Linked DNA regions of Alkalihalobacterium alkalinitrilicum. The protein of the gene in region 1 interacts with the protein of each later gene in a pairwise test. Links are inferred from orthologs where the notes say so. Each region holds a gene or a part of one and is shown in the gene's direction. Other genes may lie near its edges. The genes, in order: pcrA and lpdA.

Region 1 (9,032 bases):
ATTGAAAGCATTCAGCAGTATTAAGGGTCGCCATTGAAATCGCTTGTATCGGATCCATCCCGTTCGCAATAGCCAACCGAACATTATGATCGATACTGCCTTCTTCCACTAAATCATCAAGATGTTTATCGTCAGTCACGAATAAACAGCGTCTTGCATTTCGTTCTGTCACTACAGGTAGGAGAGCTTCTAAATCTTTTGCCACGGAACCTTGACGTATCATTAAATACATCCCACGTTGCAGTCTGATTTTCGCTTCTTCGGCAGAAACAGCTTCGTGATCCGATTGAATACCTGCTGCACGGTACGTATTAATCCCGTATTTATTTAAACCAGCTGCGTGTCCATCGATCAGCTTTCCGCTCTGCAACGCAGAAGTTAGTTTATTAACCATTTTTTCGTTGCCATTAAGAACAGATGGAAAATCCATGACTTCCGCTAGCCCAAGTACATTTGGGTCATTATAAAATGGGGTAATATCTTCCGCTTCTAGAACAGCTCCTGCATTTTCAAATGGAGTTGCAGGGACGCAGGATGGGATCATGAAATAAATATCAAGTAACGATTGTTTACTATTATCAATTAAATATTGTATTCCTTCTGTGCCAGAAACATTTGCAATCTCATGAGGATCAGCAATTAGCGTCGTAACACCATGAGGAACAAGAACTTTTTCAAGTTGTTGTGGAATAAGCATAGACGACTCAATATGAACGTGCCCATCGATAAAAGTAGGACAAATATAACACCCTTTTGCATCAAAATAAGTATTTCCTCTATAAGAACCTATCCCAACAATTTTTCCATTCGTAATAGCAACATCTTCTTCAATGATTTCGCCGTTAAAAACATCGATGATTTTTCCGTTTTTGATGACAAGATCTGCTTGTTCCGTTCGAGCTGCAGTATGAATGTAATAATAGATGTTATTGATCATGAAAGCCCCCTTATGGATCTTTTTCTAACTTTTAAAATCATTTTGTATAGTATAACAACGTTGCTTAGAAAATGTTAGTTGTTGGTATAAAAATGTTCCAATATTTTTTAAAGGGGTCAGCTCTTAGAATGACGAGCTATTTTTGATATAATCATTCAGTGAAGATAAATGTTACGATGATGGAGGATAACAGTCATGCTTGAATATAAAGATTGGAAGCATGCCTTTAAATTAGACCCGAATAAAGAAATTAGCGATCGAGATTTAGAGGCAATTTGTGAATCTGGGACAGATGGAATAATCGTTGGAGGTACTGACGGGGTCACGCTCGATAATACGCTTAGTTTATTAGCGAGAATACGTCGATTTTCGGTTTCGTGTGTGCTAGAAGTTTCAAATATCGAAGCTTTAACCCCAGGATTTGATTATTATTTTATTCCTACGATTTTAAATAGTAATGATCTACAGTGGGTGACAAAGCTTCATCACCAAGCTGTAAAAGAATTTGGGCCGATTATGAATTGGGATGAAATTGTTATGGAAGGGTATTGTATACTCAACCCAGATGCAAAAGTAGCGCAAGTAACAGAGGCAGATACAAAACTACAAGAGGACGATGTGGTTGCATACGCAAGAATGGCAGAGCATATGTATCGCTTACCCATATTTTATATAGAATATAGTGGGGCATACGGCAATCCATCTGTCGTACAAGCTGTAAAAGAGGTATTGAAACATACTCGATTGTTTTATGGTGGTGGAATTACAAATCTAGCACAAGCAAAAGAAATGGCGCAGTTTGCTGATACAATCATCGTAGGTAACATCATCTATGATAATATAGAAGCTGCACTAGCTACAGTAAATGCAGTATGAAAATAGGTTGTTGAAAATAAAAAGATACAGTAAAATAAACGAGATAAGAACATATGTTTGGTGGTGTGGATGTGCAAAGTAAATTAATGGAAAAGATGTTATCAGGGTTAAATCCAGAACAAAGAAAAGCCGTTCAACATACAGAAGGACCTTTATTACTAATGGCTGGAGCTGGAAGTGGTAAAACGAGAGTTTTAACGCACCGAATTGCCTATATCATTCGTGAAAAGGGAGTAGCGCCGTACAATATTCTCGCAATTACATTTACAAATAAGGCAGCACGAGAAATGAAAGATCGTGTAGCTCAAATTGTAGGTGGAACTGCCGAAAATATATGGATTTCGACGTTCCACTCGATGTGTGTCCGAATATTAAGAAGAGATATCGACCGAATTGGGTTTAGCCGCAATTTTACTATATTAGATGGGTCCGATCAATTGTCCGTGATTAAACAAATTTTAAAAACAAAAAATATTGATCCGAAAAAATTTGAGCCCAGAAGTATTTTAGGTACGATTAGTTCTGCCAAAAATGAATTGAAAAGAGCGGAAGAATTCTCCAAAACAGCAAGTAGTCTGTATGAACAAACTGCAGCGGAAGTTTATGTGGAGTATGAGAAGCAGTTAAGGAAAAATCAATCATTAGACTTTGATGATCTTATCATGACAACGATTAGGCTGTTTAAACTTGTACCTGAAGTTCTGGAATATTATCAACGAAAATTTCAATATATTCACGTCGATGAGTATCAGGATACAAATAAAGCTCAATACGTACTAGTGAATATGCTTGCTGAAAAGTATAAAAATATTTGTGTTGTTGGAGACTCGGATCAATCTATTTATCGTTGGCGTGGTGCGGATATTGCTAATATCCTTTCATTTGAAAAAGACTATCCAAGCGCAACTGTTATTTTGTTAGAGCAAAATTACCGATCGACAAAAACAATCTTAGAAGCAGCAAACAAGGTGATCGAAAAGAACTCTAAAAGAAAGCCAAAAAAGCTTTGGACTGAAAATGAAGAAGGATGTAAAATTGTTCGTTATGAAGCTGATACTGAGCAAGATGAGGCATATTACGTTATTGGAAAAATTAAAGAAGCGACGCGTAGCGGCAGTAGTAACTCTGATGTAGCGATACTTTACCGTACGAATGCTCAATCCCGTGTGATGGAGGAATTACTTGTTAAATCGAATATTGAATATAACATTGTCGGCGGGACGAAATTCTATGATCGTAAAGAAATTAAAGATGTTTTGGCCTACTTACGTTTAATTTCAAACCCTGATGATGATATAAGTTTGCAACGTATTATTAACGTTCCGAAACGTGGAATTGGAGCTGCAACGGTTGACCGTATTTTAGAATATGGAGCTAATCAAGGAATTTCTATGTTTCAAGTACTTCAAGAAATTGAACAAGTTGGACTCAGTGCAAGGGTTGTTAGTAAACTTGATGATTTCTCGAAGCAAATGAATAACTGGATTAATATGCAAGAGTATTTATCTGTCACTGAACTTGTTGAGGAAGTTTTGGAGAAATCAGGATACCGTGACATGTTGAAAAATGAAAAAACAATAGAAGCACAAAGTCGACTAGAAAATATTGATGAGTTTTTATCCGTTACTGTTGAATTTGAAAAAAGCAGTGAGGATAAATCGTTAATTGCATTTTTAACGGACCTTGCGCTTGTTGCTGATATTGATCAACTCGATGAAGATAAGGAAAAGCCAACAGAAGTGGTTACATTAATGACAATGCACTCTGCTAAAGGCTTAGAGTTCCCAATTGTCTTTATTATTGGAATGGAAGAAGGGGTTTTTCCGCATAGTCGGTCTCTTTTTGAAGAGGAAGAAATGGAAGAAGAACGTCGTCTAGCGTACGTAGGAATTACTCGAGCAGAGCAACAGCTATACCTAACTAATGCAAGAAGTCGTACATTGTTTGGTCGTACAAATGCGAATGCACCTTCTCGCTTCCTCAAAGAAATTCCTGAATATTGTTTAGAAGAAGTGGAAAAGCCTGAGCCAATGTGGGCTAAAACCTCTCGTCTTAATTCTCCTAGTATGCCTAAACGAAATGTAACATTTTCAAGACCTGTAGCATCGACTTCAGGTGGAGAAGGGTTTGAATGGGCTGTTGGGGATAAAGCAGAGCATGGAAAATGGGGAATTGGTACGGTCGTGAGTAAGAAAGGTGAAGGAGAACATATTGAACTCGATATTGCCTTTCCGAAGCCTATAGGTGTAAAACGGTTAGTGGCAAAATTTGCGCCGATTAAAAAGGTGTAATGAAAGGGGCGATAACATGGAAAAACATGAAGCGAAATCTCGAATTGAAAAGCTTAGAGAGCTTCTAAATGAATATGGTCACCATTACTATGGATTAGACAAACCGATTGTTTCGGATGCCGAATATGATCAATTAATGCAGGAACTGATCTCACTAGAAGAGCAATTTCCTGAATTTATAACGAGTGATTCTCCGACGGTTCGAGTTGGCGGAGAACCTCTCCCATTTTTTGATAAGGTACAGCATGATGTTCCTATGTTAAGCTTAGGAAATGCATTCAATGAAGACGACTTAAGAGACTTTGACCGTCGCGTAAGGCAAGGTTTAACTAACGGGGAACCGACGTATAGTTGTGAATTGAAAATAGATGGACTAGCAGTTTCATTGAAATATGAACAAGGAAAATTTGTTCGTGGGGCGACACGTGGGGATGGCACGATAGGTGAAGACATTACTCAAAATCTAAAAACGATTCGTTCTATTCCTTTGCGCTTAAAAGAAGAAGTCACGATAGAAGTTCGTGGCGAAGCATTCATGCCGAAAAGCTCATTCACGACATTGAATGAGGCAAAAGAAGCTGTGGGAGAAGAAAAATTTGCGAATCCTAGAAATGCAGCTGCCGGCTCCTTACGTCAGTTAAATCCAAAGGTTGCAGCCAAACGGAATCTTGATATCTTTCTCTATTCAATTAGTAGAATTGAAAACGAAACAATCACCTCACACCATCAAGCATTGAATTATATAAAACAGTTAGGGCTAAAAATTAACCAAGAAAGCCGTTATTGTAAAAGAATTGATGAAGTAATTGAGTATGTCCAAAGTTGGGTTGAAAAGCGTGCTAACTTACCGTATGAAATCGATGGGATCGTAATTAAAGTTGACGCCCTCGAGCAACAAAAAACACTAGGCTTTACTGCGAAAAGTCCACGATGGGCGATTGCATATAAGTTTCCAGCAGAAGAAGTTGTAACAAAATTGACTGGTATTGATTTAAATGTTGGTCGTACAGGGGTAGTGACACCAACAGCGATCCTCGAGCCTGTAACGGTTGCTGGGACTACTGTGAAACGCGCTTCTTTACACAATGAAGATTTAATTCGTGAAAAGGATATAAAGATTGGTGATTCGGTTGTCGTAAAGAAAGCTGGAGACATTATTCCAGAAGTTGTTAACGTACTACTTGAATTACGTACGGGCGAAGAGCAAGATTTTCATATGCCAACTCACTGTCCAGAATGTGAAAGTGAGCTTGTTCGACTTGAAGAGGAAGTGGCATTACGATGTATTAACCCGAAATGCCCAGCTCAAATTCGTGAAGGTTTAACACACTTTGTTTCCCGTAACGCGATGAATATCGATGGCTTAGGAGAGAGAGTGATTGCTCAATTATTTGCAGAAGGTCTCGTCGAAGATGTAGCGGATCTTTATAAGTTGAAACGAGAACAACTAATAGAACTAGAGAGAATGGGCGAGAAGTCTGTTGAAAATCTACTAAACGCAATAGAGACCACTAAGATAAATTCGCTAGAGAAATTATTATTTGGTTTAGGGATACGGTTTGTTGGAGCTAAAGCAGCCAAAACGTTAGCGATGCATTTTGAAACGATAGAAGCGATACAAGAAGCGGATTTCGAGACATTGAAATCAGTAAATGAAATTGGTGAAAAAATGGCCAATTCAATTGTTAATTACTTTGAACAAGTTGAGGTACAAGATTTAATTGGTGAACTTCGTGAACTTGGAGTTAATATGACTTACACAGGACCTAAATTACCTTCAACTGAAGATGTTAAGGAAAGTCCATTCTTAAATAAAACCATCGTACTTACTGGGAAATTAACCCAGTTAACGAGAGATGAAGCGAAGCAAAAGATTGAAGCTTTAGGCGGAAAAGTTACGGGAAGTGTTAGTAAAAAAACTGATTTAGTAGTGGCTGGAGAAGATGCAGGTTCCAAGTTAGCCAAAGCAGAACAGTTAGGTATTACCGTATGGAGTGAAGAACAGTTCATTCAAGAAACTGCTAACTAAGTTGCGAAAATGGATATTTTCTCCTCTTAAATAAACGTTTGTTTAAGACGGAATTCACCGATTTCCTTTATGAACAAACATTTTAGAAATATAGATGAGGAGTGGTGAAGATGATAAAACGAGCGATACCGCTTGTACTCTGTAGTGTCATCTTTTTATCAGGTTGTTTTCCTTTTTTACAACCAGAAGAACAGTTAGTAGAAGAGGAAGAGTATGGGGAAGATCAAACTGTTGAATTGAGTCCAGAAGTATATACACCTGAAAATTATTATCGAAGTGTCTTATATGATGGTTCTTATACTCATGGAGAAGCTAGAGGCTTTAGTACTGCCGTCGTACACAATCGATTGGATTTAGAACATTTGGAATTGGGTTTAATGGAACTGGCAAATGAAAGGTTCGATCCAGATAAGTATTTTTTTAGAGAAGGACAATATATTTCTAGAACTGAATTGAATAATTGGTTAATGCGATATGATGAATCGGATAATCCAAATGGTCTAAATCCTGCACTAGGATCTGGTGATACATTAAGGGAACAAGAAGAGAACCAACCGCGCTACCTTTCTCATATACTAGAACATAATTATCTCGTAGAAAATGCAAATGGACAGCTTGAATTAGGTGGAGTTGTCATCGGGCTATCCATGAATACAATTTATAATTATCGAATTTATGACGAGCAAGGTCGGATATACAGGTACGAGGTGGACATCAATCAGTCCAAGTTAGAGTCAGAAGGCAAACGTATGGCCGAAGAAGTGGTGGCGCGTTTGCGTTCCCCAAATCGTGAAGGTGGAATATTAGAAGATGTCCCAATCATTGTTGCTCTGTTTCAAGAGGAAAAACGAGAAGCCATCGTACCTGGTAATTTTATTATGAAGGGTCTTGCTGAGCCACAACGTCAAATTGATAGGTGGCAAGGAATTAATCAAAAGTATTATTTTTACCCTTCTACTCTTGCAAATAATGAACAGCGAAATGACGCTGAACGTTTTTTAAAGTTTAAAGATGAGATCAATGATTTCTTTGATAACTATGTTGGTGTAGTTGGAATGGGGTCTTATAAAGATGAACAACTAAGGGAATTAACGATTGAAATTCCAATTCGTTTTCAAGGGAAGGCTGAGATTATTGCATTAACGCAGTTTTCGGCAGATCGAATTGCTCAACGTTTTCCTAGCAACTTAAAAATTCAAGTTTATATTACTTCTGTTGTTGGCCAAGAAGCAATTATTGTTAGAAACCCTAATGAAGAACCGTTTATTCACGTTTATCGTTAGGAGAAAATAAGTAACAATTAACGTTTAACAAGTAGAGTACTTATTAACAGTAATGGTGAGGGCGAATTCCTATGTGAATTCGTCTATTTGTTTATATGGCGCATTTTTTTCTTGTAATATTTCGATTATTTGACAAGTGTTGTTATAATGGGGTTTATTGCCTATTAGTACGTAATTTGGTATGATCTATTTATTGTGAAAATGAACGCTTTTTGGAGGTGGAAAAATGGCACGTATCACAAAAGATCAGGTGAAACATGTCGCTCATTTAGCACGTTTATCTGTTACAGAAGAAGAGGCGGAGATGTTTACACAACAACTAGATGCAATCATCTCATTTGCTGAGCAACTAAATGAGCTAGATACGGATGGTATTGAGGCGACTACACATGTACTTGATGTACGTAATGTATTGCGTGAAGATGAAGTAAAACCATCGTTACCGAGAGAAGAGGTATTAAAGAACGCACCAGATGAGCAGGATGGACAAGTAAAAGTTCCGTCGATCCTTGAGTAGAGGAGGAGTATTAATGTCAGTATTAGGTGGAAGTATTTCTGATTTACATAATCGCTTACATAACAAAGAAGTGTCTGTTTCAGAATTAGTAAACGCATCATATGAAAGAATTAATGCTGTTGATGAAAAGGTTAAGGCATTTGTAACATTAGATGAAGAAAGAGCACGAGGTTATGCCAAAAAGCTAGATGAAGCACTTAATTCAAATGCTGAACGGGGACTGCTTTTCGGGATTCCAGCAGGAATCAAAGATAACATTGTAACTAGAGGTTTAACGACAACTTGTTCGAGTAAGTTATTAGCTAACTTTGAACCTATGCATAATGCAACCGTCATCGAAAATTTACAAGGGGCACAATCTGTGACAATCGGTAAACTTAATATGGACGAGTTTGCGATGGGATCATCAACGGAAAACTCAGGTTTTTTTAATACTAGAAACCCATGGAATACCGATTATGTACCAGGAGGGTCAAGTGGAGGTTCTGCAGCATCTGTAGCAGCAGGAGAAGTTGTGTTTTCGTTAGGTTCAGATACTGGAGGATCAATTCGTCAACCTGCCTCCTATTGTGGGGTTGTGGGATTAAAGCCGACTTATGGTCGTGTTTCTCGATTTGGATTAGTCGCATTTGCATCATCTTTAGACCAGATTGGTCCGATTACACGTACGGTTGAAGACAATGCGCTAGTACTTCAAGTATTAGCTGGATACGACAAAATGGACTCAACCTCTGCTAATATTGATACTTCTGATTATCTATCAGCTTTAACTGAAGATGTTAAAGGCTTAAAGATTGCAGTGCCAAAAGAATATCTAGCTGAAGGGGTTCATGAAGATGTTAAGAATCGCATCTTAGAATCTTTAAAAGTGTTAGAAGGATTAGGCGCTACATGGGAAGAAGTATCGTTACCACACTCAAAATATGCAGTTGCAACGTACTATTTACTAGCTTCTTCAGAGGCTTCAGCCAACTTAGCTCGATTTGATGGCGTTCGTTATGGCGTGCGTTCGGATAATGCTGCTAATTTAATTGAAATGTATAAAGAAACAAGAAGTAATGGATTCGGTGATGAAGTAAAGCGCCGCATTATGCTCGGA
Region 2 (8,913 bases), 1.9 Mb from region 1 along the record:
TTTTATATTATGGCTGATTTGAATATAACCTTTGATGAGTAAAGGGTCAAAAGAGGAAGTGTCGTATAGGCATTTCCTTTTTTTGTGCTGAAGGACACTGCTTTGAAAAGAAGGTGTTTCTATCTGTACTATTAGTTTTGGGTGTTGATATATAACACACTGTTTTAAATTATACATGAATAACTTCAGGTAAAAATTTCGATAAATTGTTAAGCAAAAGGATTGACGAAGGAAAACTTTGTGATGTAGACTAAGTGCTGAAAGAAGTATTGTATTAGTTACTATCTAAAAAGACTAATACAGTTTTTTAAAACATCATATTTTTTGGTTAATGGGTAACTGCACAGGGTATTTAATAGAATTTATACATAGACCTGCCGAGAAATAAAAAGTAGTTACCTTGATGTATTTACATAAATACTTAACTAAAAAAAGACTGGTTGACTTGCATAGAGCGTTGTAAAAAGTGTATTGGAATTAAGGTAAGATGGGTATCCTAGAAAGTGGGTATTCATATAACTTTTAATAATTTGATCTAAAATGCAATGCTGCTTAGTTAAAGTCCAAAAATGCCGTTAAGGCTTTTATTAGAAAGGAAGAGGTGAAGAGCTTGAGTACAAAAACTGTAGAACAAATTGAAAATCAGTTTGAAATGTTTCAAATTTTAAATGAAGAAGGAGAAGTTGTTAACGAGGCTGCAATGCCAAAATTATCTGATGAGCAACTTCAAGAAATGATGCGTCGTATGGTTTATACACGTATTTGGGATCAACGAGCGATTTCATTAAATCGTCAAGGACGTTTAGGATTTTATGCACCAGTTTCTGGGCAAGAAGCTTCTATGTTAGGTTCTCAGTATGCCTTAGAAAAGGAAGATTGGATCTTACCTGGATATCGTGACATTCCGCAAATAGTATTTCATGGCTTCCCACTATATAAAGCATTCTTATACTCACGTGGACATTATGAAGGTGGAAGAATGCCAGAAGGTGTAAATGTTCTTATGCCACAAATCATCATTGGTGCGCAAATCGTGCAAACTGCTGGTGTCGCTTTAGGTTTAAAACGAAAAGGCAAAAAGAACGTTGCGATTACGTATACAGGTGATGGTGGTGCATCTCAAGGTGATTTCTACGAAGGAATGAACTTCGCTGGGGCATTCCAAGCACCTGCAATATTTATAGTTCAAAATAACCGATTTGCGATTTCCGTACCTGTTGAAAAGCAATCTGCTGCTAAAACAATTGCGCAAAAAGCAGTCGCTGCTGGGATCGAAGGTATCCAAGTGGATGGAATGGACATCTTGGCTGTATATGCTGCTACTTCACAAGCTCGTGAACGTGCGATAAATGAAGGTATGCCAACTTTAATTGAAACAATGACCTACCGTTATGGTCCACATACAATGGCAGGAGATGACCCAACTCGTTATCGTACAAGTGATTTAGACGATGAGTGGGAAAAGAAAGATCCATTAGTTCGTTTCCGTAAATTCCTCGAAGGCAAAAATCTATGGACTGAGGATATGGAAAATGAAATGGTAGAAAAAGCAAAAGAAGATATTAAAGAAGCGATTAAGAAAGCTGATGCTGCACCGAAGCAAAAAGTGACAGATTTAATCGAGTTCATGTATGAAGAACTTCCATACAACTTAAAAGAGCAAATGGAAGAATATAAAGCAAAGGAGTCGAAATAATCCATGGCGCAAATGACGATGATTCAAGCCATTACAGATGCAATGCGTAATGAGCTAAAAAGAGATGAAAATGTTCTCGTATTTGGAGAAGACGTCGGTAAAAACGGCGGAGTATTCCGTGCAACCGATGGATTACAAGCCGAGTTCGGTGAAGAGCGTGTATTTGATACTCCATTAGCAGAATCTGGTATTGGTGGGTTAGCCATCGGATTAGGCTTAACAGGTTTCCGTCCTGTAATGGAAATTCAATTCTTTGGTTTTGTTTTCGAAGTATTTGACTCTGTTGCAGCGCAAATGTCACGTATGCGTTATCGTTCAGGTGGTAAATACCATTCACCAATTACGGTTCGTTCACCACTAGGTGGAGGGGTGAAAACACCTGAATTACATGCTGATAACTTAGAAGGTCTAGTGGCTCAGACACCAGGGTTAAAAGTCGTTTATCCTTCAACTCCATATGACGCAAAAGGCTTATTAATTTCTGCAATTCGTGATAATGATCCAGTTATTTTCCTTGAGCATATGAAATTGTATCGTTCATTCCGTGGTGAAGTTCCTGAAGAAGAGTATACAATTCCTCTAGGAAAAGCAGATGTGAAACGTGAAGGAAAAGACATTTCAATCATTACATATGGTGCGATGGTCCACTCTTCACTAAAAGCTGCTGAAGAATTAGAAAAAGCAGGAATCGATGCTGAAATCATCGACCTTCGTACAGTGAGTCCATTAGATATCGATACGATTATTGCTTCAATTGAAAAAACAAATCGTGCTATTGTTGTGCAAGAAGCTCAAAAACAAGCAGGAGTAGCTGCCAATGTAATGGCTGAAATTACTGAACGTGCGATCCTTCATTTAGAAGCACCTGTACTACGTGTAACAGCTCCAGATACTGTTTATCCTTTCGCTGCAGCCGAAGATGTATGGCTTCCTGACTATAAAGATATCGTTGAGAAAGCAAAGCAAGTCGTTAACTTTTAATGAGTAAGTACTGAAAAAGAAGTTTAGCAGGTTTCTTTTTCAGTCTTTTTTCACGAATTTATAACCTATTTTTAAACTTTTCCGTCTTTCATTAATCTTATGACTATAACTAAAAGTCTCAATCTAATTGAATTAAAAGGAGGCGCTTTTCGTGGCATTTGAATTCAAACTTCCTGATATCGGTGAAGGTATCCATGAAGGTGAAATTGTTAAATGGTTTGTTAAACCAGGAGACGAAGTAAAAGAAGATGATATTTTACTGGAAGTCCAAAACGATAAAGCTGTTGTTGAAATTCCATCACCAGTTGAAGGTAAAATACTAGAATTAAAAGTAACTGAAGGTACGGTAGCTGTAGTTGGTGACGTGCTCGTGACGATTGATTTTGAAGGTGAAGCACCTCAATCGGCTCATGGTGATCATGAAGAAGAAGCTCCAGCCCCAGCGAAAGATGAAGCAAAAGCTGAGGCATCAAAAACTGAAGAACAAGCAACACAAGTAGTGGCAGAAACAGAAGTCGATGAAAACCGTCGTGTTGTAGCAATGCCATCTGTACGTAAATATGCTCGTGAAAAAGGCGTAAATATTCTTGCTGTTCAAGGAACTGGAAATAACGGTCGCATCACGAAAGAAGATATTGACAGCTATTTAGCAGGTGGACAACCCGAAACAACAACAGCAGTTCAAGAAGAAGCGGCTTCTGAAACTGAAAAAACACCGCAAAAGGCAGCGCCTGTTGCTATCCCAGAAGGAGCAAATGAAGAGCGTGTTCCACTTAAAGGAATCCGAAAAGCAATTGCGAAAGCGATGGTTAACTCTAAACATACAGCTCCACATGTAACACATATGGATGAAGTCGATGTAACAGCGCTTGTTGCTCATCGTAAACAATATAAAGAAGCAGCTGCAGAACAAGGTGTTAAATTAACGTATTTACCATATGTAGTTAAAGCATTAACAGCCGCACTACGTAAATATCCTACCCTTAACGCATCAATTGACGATGTCAATGAAGAAATTGTTTATAAAAACTATTTCAACATTGGTATTGCAGCTGATACGGAGCAAGGCTTAGTTGTTCCTGTCGTAAAAGATGCTGATCGCAAATCAATATACTCAATTGCAGAGGAAATTAGCGAATTAGCTGTTAAAGCTCGTGACGGAAAGCTTAGTCCGAATGAAATGAAAGGCGGAACATGCACTATTTCGAACCTAGGTTCAGCACGTGGAGCATGGTTTACGCCAGTCATTAACCATCCAGAAGTAGCGATCTTAGGGATTGGCCGTATTGAAGAAAAAGCAATTGTTAAAAATGGTGAAATTATCGCAGCACCTGTTCTTAATTTATCGATTAGCTATGACCACCGATTAATTGACGGTGTTACAGCTCAAAATGCGTTAAATCACATCAAACGATTATTAAACGACCCACAATTGTTATTAATGGAGGGATAAGCAAATGGTAGTTGGGGATTTCGCAACAGAAGTAGATACGCTAGTCATTGGCTCTGGCCCTGGCGGTTATGTAGCAGCAATCCGTGCGGCGCAATTAGGACAAAAAGTAACAATCGTTGAGAAGGACAATCTTGGTGGCGTTTGTTTAAACGTCGGTTGTATTCCTTCAAAAGCATTAATTGAAGCAGGTCATCGTTATCATGATGCTCACTCCTCAGATAACATGGGGATTACAGTAGACAAAGTGAACCTCGATTTTTCTAAGATGCAAGAATGGAAAACCTCTGTTGTCAACAAGTTAACAGGTGGAGTGGAAGGTCTTTTAAAAGGTAATAAAGTAGAAATCGTTAAAGGTGAAGCCTATTTCGCTGATAAAGATTCTGTTCGTGTTATGGATGATAAACAAGCTCAAACATACAAATTTAAAAATTGTATAATTGCGACAGGATCTCGTCCAATTGAAATTCCTGCCTTTAAGTTTAGTAAGCGTGTATTAAGTTCAACTGGTGCCCTTAACTTAACAGAGCTACCGAAGAAATTACTTGTGATCGGTGGCGGCTATATCGGTATTGAGCTTGGAGCAGCTTATTCTAATCTAGGTTCAGAAGTTGTAGTATTAGAAGGTGGAAAACAAATTCTTCCTGGTTTTGAAAAACAGATGAGCCAACTTGTAACGCGTCGTATGAAAAAGAACGGTGTGGAATTCTACACTGAAGCGTTAGCAAAAGGTGTAGAGGAAACAGAAAATGGCGTAACAGTGACAGCTGAAGTAAAAGGTGAAACAAAAACGTTTGAAGCTGATTATGTTCTAGTTACGGTTGGACGTCGTCCGAATACAGAAGAAATCGGTTTAGAACAAATTGGTGTAGAAATCGATGAGCGTGGTTTTATTAAAGTTGATAAACAATGTAAAACATCTGTTGACGGGATTTACGCTATTGGTGATATCGTTGCAGGACCAATGCTTGCTCACAAAGCTTCTTATGAAGCGAAAGTTGCAGCTGAAGCGATTTCAGGCCATTCTGTTGAAGTTGATTACTTAGCAATTCCAGCTGTAGTCTTCTCTGGTCCAGAACTTGCTACCGTCGGACTAAATGAACAAGAAGCAAAAGCGGAAGGGTATGACGTTGTTGTATCTAAATTCCCATTTGCAGCGAATGGTCGTGCCTTATCATTAGATGAAACAGACGGCTTTATGAAAATGGTTACTCGTAAAGAAGATGGCCTAGTATTAGGTGTTCAAATTGCTGGAGCGAATGCATCAGATATGATTTCTGAAGCGTGTGTAGCGATTGAAGCAGGTATGACAGCGGAAGATATTGCCTTAACGATCCATGCACATCCTTCATTAGGTGAAATTACGATGGAAACTGCCGAAGTAGCACTTGGAATGCCAATTCATATAGTGAAATAAGAAATCTTTTCTCTGACTTTTTATAAAAGAGAGGCTGTCCCACTCGGACAGCCTCTTCATATTTTTAAATAGCATATTATTGATGTATATGAAAGGATACTTCTTTATCTTTCATTTCCAAAGTACTAGTAAGCATGTCAATAATATCTTCTTTTGAATGTTTACCTTCAATGACTAAATGAATATCATCACCACTAAGAACCATTAATGTTGGGTATGTATTCACGTTAAAATAACGAATCACATTACGCTCGGAAGCATAAACAATTTGAAATGGGAAATGTTTATCAGGAAACAATCTTTGCATTTCTAATAATGCATCATAAAAACTCGCTTCTTCTAATAGCGATTCTTCATTTGAAAACAGTACAGTCATATATTCTGTATTGTCTGTTGCAAGTGGATTAGTAGTTGCCGCTGATGACCAACACCCTGATGTAAATAAAAAGGTCGTTAAGAGCAAGTAAGATATATGTTGTCTCATCTTTTAGACCTCACTTCCTACTAAGGATAGATTAATGATATTATTTTACCATGCCATTATATGGTTGTACTTGAAGTAACATAAATGTAATGAAATAGAAAAATATTGATAAAAACATGATCATTATGTAACAGGATCATTTTGTCTCTAAAATAACAGAATTTATTCAATAATTGGTGGGGAATCATAACATATTAAACTTCAAATTTAGAAGTTAAATAACATAAAAAAACACTAGTTCAACCGCCTAGTGCCTTTTTAATGGTATATTATCCCGCAACAATTGGCAGTAATACCCTAATATCCCCATTTCAATACTTCGAGAAATCAAATAAGGATAAGTGGGGGATAACTGCCAATAACAATCTTATAAATTAATTATTAATACTGCCTATTGATCGTCTTTTTTTTCATCAACTTCATTTTTCTCATTAAGTGTATTCACTTGTTTCTTTAATGTTGCAATTTCTTCTTTCAATTTTAATTTTTCTTCTCGAAGCCTCAACTTTTCATCTTTCATACGTAGTTTATCTTGATAAAGTATCGGTTTCTCTTGACGGAGAGCCTTCATTAATGAAAAAATCATCAAAATCATTATAACTGCAAATGGAAGTGCAGCGATGATGGAAGCTGTTTGTAACGCATCTAATCCACCTGATGCTAATAAAACGGCCGCAGCTGCTGACTGAACTAGTCCCCAAATAAATTTAACTGAATTGGCGGGATTTAAACTACCGTTTGTCGTTTGCATACCAAGAACAAAGGTTGCCGAGTCTGCAGATGTAATAAAAAACGAACTAATTAGAAGAACTGCAATTATAGACATCACCATACCTAAAGGAAATTGATCTAATACAGCGAACAGTGCTAATTCCATCCCTTGTTCTTCAATGATATTCATGATTCCGATATTATTATGTAGGTCAAGTGAAATGGCGGTACCTCCAAAAACAGAAAACCATAAAGCACCAAATATTGTCGGTACAGCTAACACTCCAATCACAAATTCACGAATCGTCCTTCCCTTAGAAACTCGGGCAATGAAGGTTCCGACAAATGGAGCCCAAGCAATCCACCAAGCCCAATAAAAGATCGTCCAACCTTGAACCCAATTCGTTTCGGGATTATAAGGATCAATCCGAAAGCTCATACCAGCTAAGTTTTGTAAATAACTTCCTAAAGTTTGTGTAAATACACCCATAATAAATGTAGTTGGTCCAACAAAAAGTAAGAAGAGTAATAAACCAATGGCTAAATAAATATTAGTTTTACTTAAAATACGAATCCCTTTATTAAGTCCAGTTTGAGCAGATAACATATAAAGAATTGTAATAATAATGATGATAGTAAGCTGAGTCATCAGGTTATTGTTAACTCCAGGTATGAGTTGTGAAACACCACCTGATATTTGCATCGTTCCAAACCCGAGTGAAGTAGCGACCCCAAAAATTGTAGCAAATACAACGATAACATTTATCGTTGTACCTATAGGACCATGGACACGGTCACCTAACAAAGGTATAAATGCTGCACTGATAACACCTGGAGAATCTTTTCTAAATTGAAAATAAGCAAGGATTAAAGCCACAATCGCATAAATGGCCCAAGGGTGTAACCCCCAATGAAAAAATGAGTACCGCATCGCCTGACTAGCTGCTTGGTAAGGATCAAGATTTGGATTGGGTGGGTAATAAAAGTGATACATCGGTTCGGCAACGCCCCAGAACACAAGTCCAATTCCCATACCAGCAGTAAATAAAAAGGCAAACCATGTTAAATAACTGTATTCAGGACGATCCTCTGGCTTTCCTAATCGTATTCTTCCGTAAGGACTAAAGATAAGGTATATGGCGAAAATGAGGAACCCTGTCGATGCTAACAAATAAAACCAGCCGAATTTTTCAGTAATAAAACTTTGAATGGTGGCAGTAGTTGTATCCAGATGGTTTGGGGCAAAGACCCCCCACAAAATAAAGGCTGTGGCAATGACTAACGAAATGAAAAACACAGGTGTTAACTTTTTCAAAACATTCAAGCCCCTTTCCAAACGACAGAATAGTACTAAGAGTATCTTAAGTATAGTTTTGAGTATTAATCATACTGTATTTTAGTGGGGAACACGTAACTTGGATAGGATTGTTCAGTAAGTGAATATTGTCTTTCAGTTTCTGTAACTTCAGCTAATTCGACTGTTAATTGGTGTATGATATATAATTCATAAAAAACACGTTGAACAATATGTAATTCCGCATTGTCATCATGCTCTATATAATGTAAATTTTCCTTCATTTTGTTTATCCATTCGAAATGAGAATTGTGTATTTGATGGAGTGGATCTTTATAGATTGCCGCAAGAGATGCAATTGACTTTTTTAAAATATCCCATTCGAAATCAGAAAAATCACTTCTTTTCAATTGTTGGTAAGTAAGATTTCCAATTCTTAAATTAATTTGCTCAATAAAATGTAATTTTTTTACTAAGTATTGAAAGGACCGAAATTCATTTTCTTCAAAATTACGGTATTTCCACTCATCCGTTTGAAACTGTGTTAATTGATAGATCTTTTCAATTTGTTGAGAAAGAGGTCGATATGTTATAGATGGATGTTCCTCTTTATGATCATCAATGAGGGATGTTAATTTATTAGCCGCCTCAATGTATAGTGTTTCAATTTGTTGAACTACTATTGGGCCGAACTTAGGTGGTAGAATGACATAATTAACGCATGTAGAAACGATAATTCCGATGGAAGTCCCAGATAATCTAATAATAAAGTCATGAAACATATTATCTGTTGTACCTGGTATCATTGCAACTGCAGTTAAAGTTGCAACGAGTGTACCAGTATCCAATTTTAATCTAGCACAAGCCACAATTGTCAGCA

Evidence for each region.
Region 2: the proteins of pcrA (region 1) and lpdA interact in binary tests that used the Escherichia coli proteins (3 or more experiments, as listed by UniProt). The link is inferred for Alkalihalobacterium alkalinitrilicum from one-to-one orthologs.

Annotation. Positions count from the first base shown.
Region 1 is NZ_KV917368.1:3,320,836-3,329,867, reverse strand. What follows is about bases 1,558-4,501. They hold pcrA (DNA helicase PcrA), read left to right. Parts: upstream 1,558-1,899; coding sequence 1,900-4,104; downstream 4,105-4,501. Other genes in these bases: ligA (NAD-dependent DNA ligase LigA), read left to right, coding at 4,121-4,501; pcrB (heptaprenylglyceryl phosphate synthase), read left to right, coding at 1,558-1,813. Outside these bases: ade (adenine deaminase), read right to left, coding at 1-937; more of pcrB, read left to right, coding at 1,133-1,557; more of ligA, read left to right, coding at 4,502-6,133; BK574_RS16005 (CamS family sex pheromone protein), read left to right, coding at 6,244-7,416; Asp-tRNA(Asn)/Glu-tRNA(Gln) amidotransferase subunit GatC, read left to right, coding at 7,643-7,933; Asp-tRNA(Asn)/Glu-tRNA(Gln) amidotransferase subunit GatA, read left to right, coding at 7,947-9,032. UniProt on the Escherichia coli protein: A helicase with DNA-dependent ATPase activity. Unwinds DNA duplexes with 3'-5' polarity. Translocates on single-stranded DNA with 3'-5' polarity. Initiates unwinding more efficiently from a nicked substrate than double-stranded DNA.
Region 2 is NZ_KV917368.1:5,261,098-5,270,010, forward strand. The notes cover bases 3,515-6,339. They hold lpdA (dihydrolipoyl dehydrogenase), read left to right. Parts: upstream 3,515-4,134; coding sequence 4,135-5,544; downstream 5,545-6,339. Other genes in these bases: BK574_RS25480 (dihydrolipoamide acetyltransferase family protein), read left to right, coding at 3,515-4,130; BK574_RS25490 (hypothetical protein), read right to left, coding at 5,621-6,028. In the rest of the region: BK574_RS25465 (YkyA family protein), read left to right, coding at 1-42; pdhA (pyruvate dehydrogenase (acetyl-transferring) E1 component subunit alpha), read left to right, coding at 653-1,696; BK574_RS25475 (alpha-ketoacid dehydrogenase subunit beta), read left to right, coding at 1,700-2,677; more of BK574_RS25480, read left to right, coding at 2,829-3,514; BK574_RS25495 (glycine betaine uptake BCCT transporter), read right to left, coding at 6,420-8,054; BK574_RS25500 (FUSC family protein), read right to left, coding at 8,120-8,913. UniProt on the Escherichia coli protein: Lipoamide dehydrogenase is a component of the glycine cleavage system as well as of the alpha-ketoacid dehydrogenase complexes.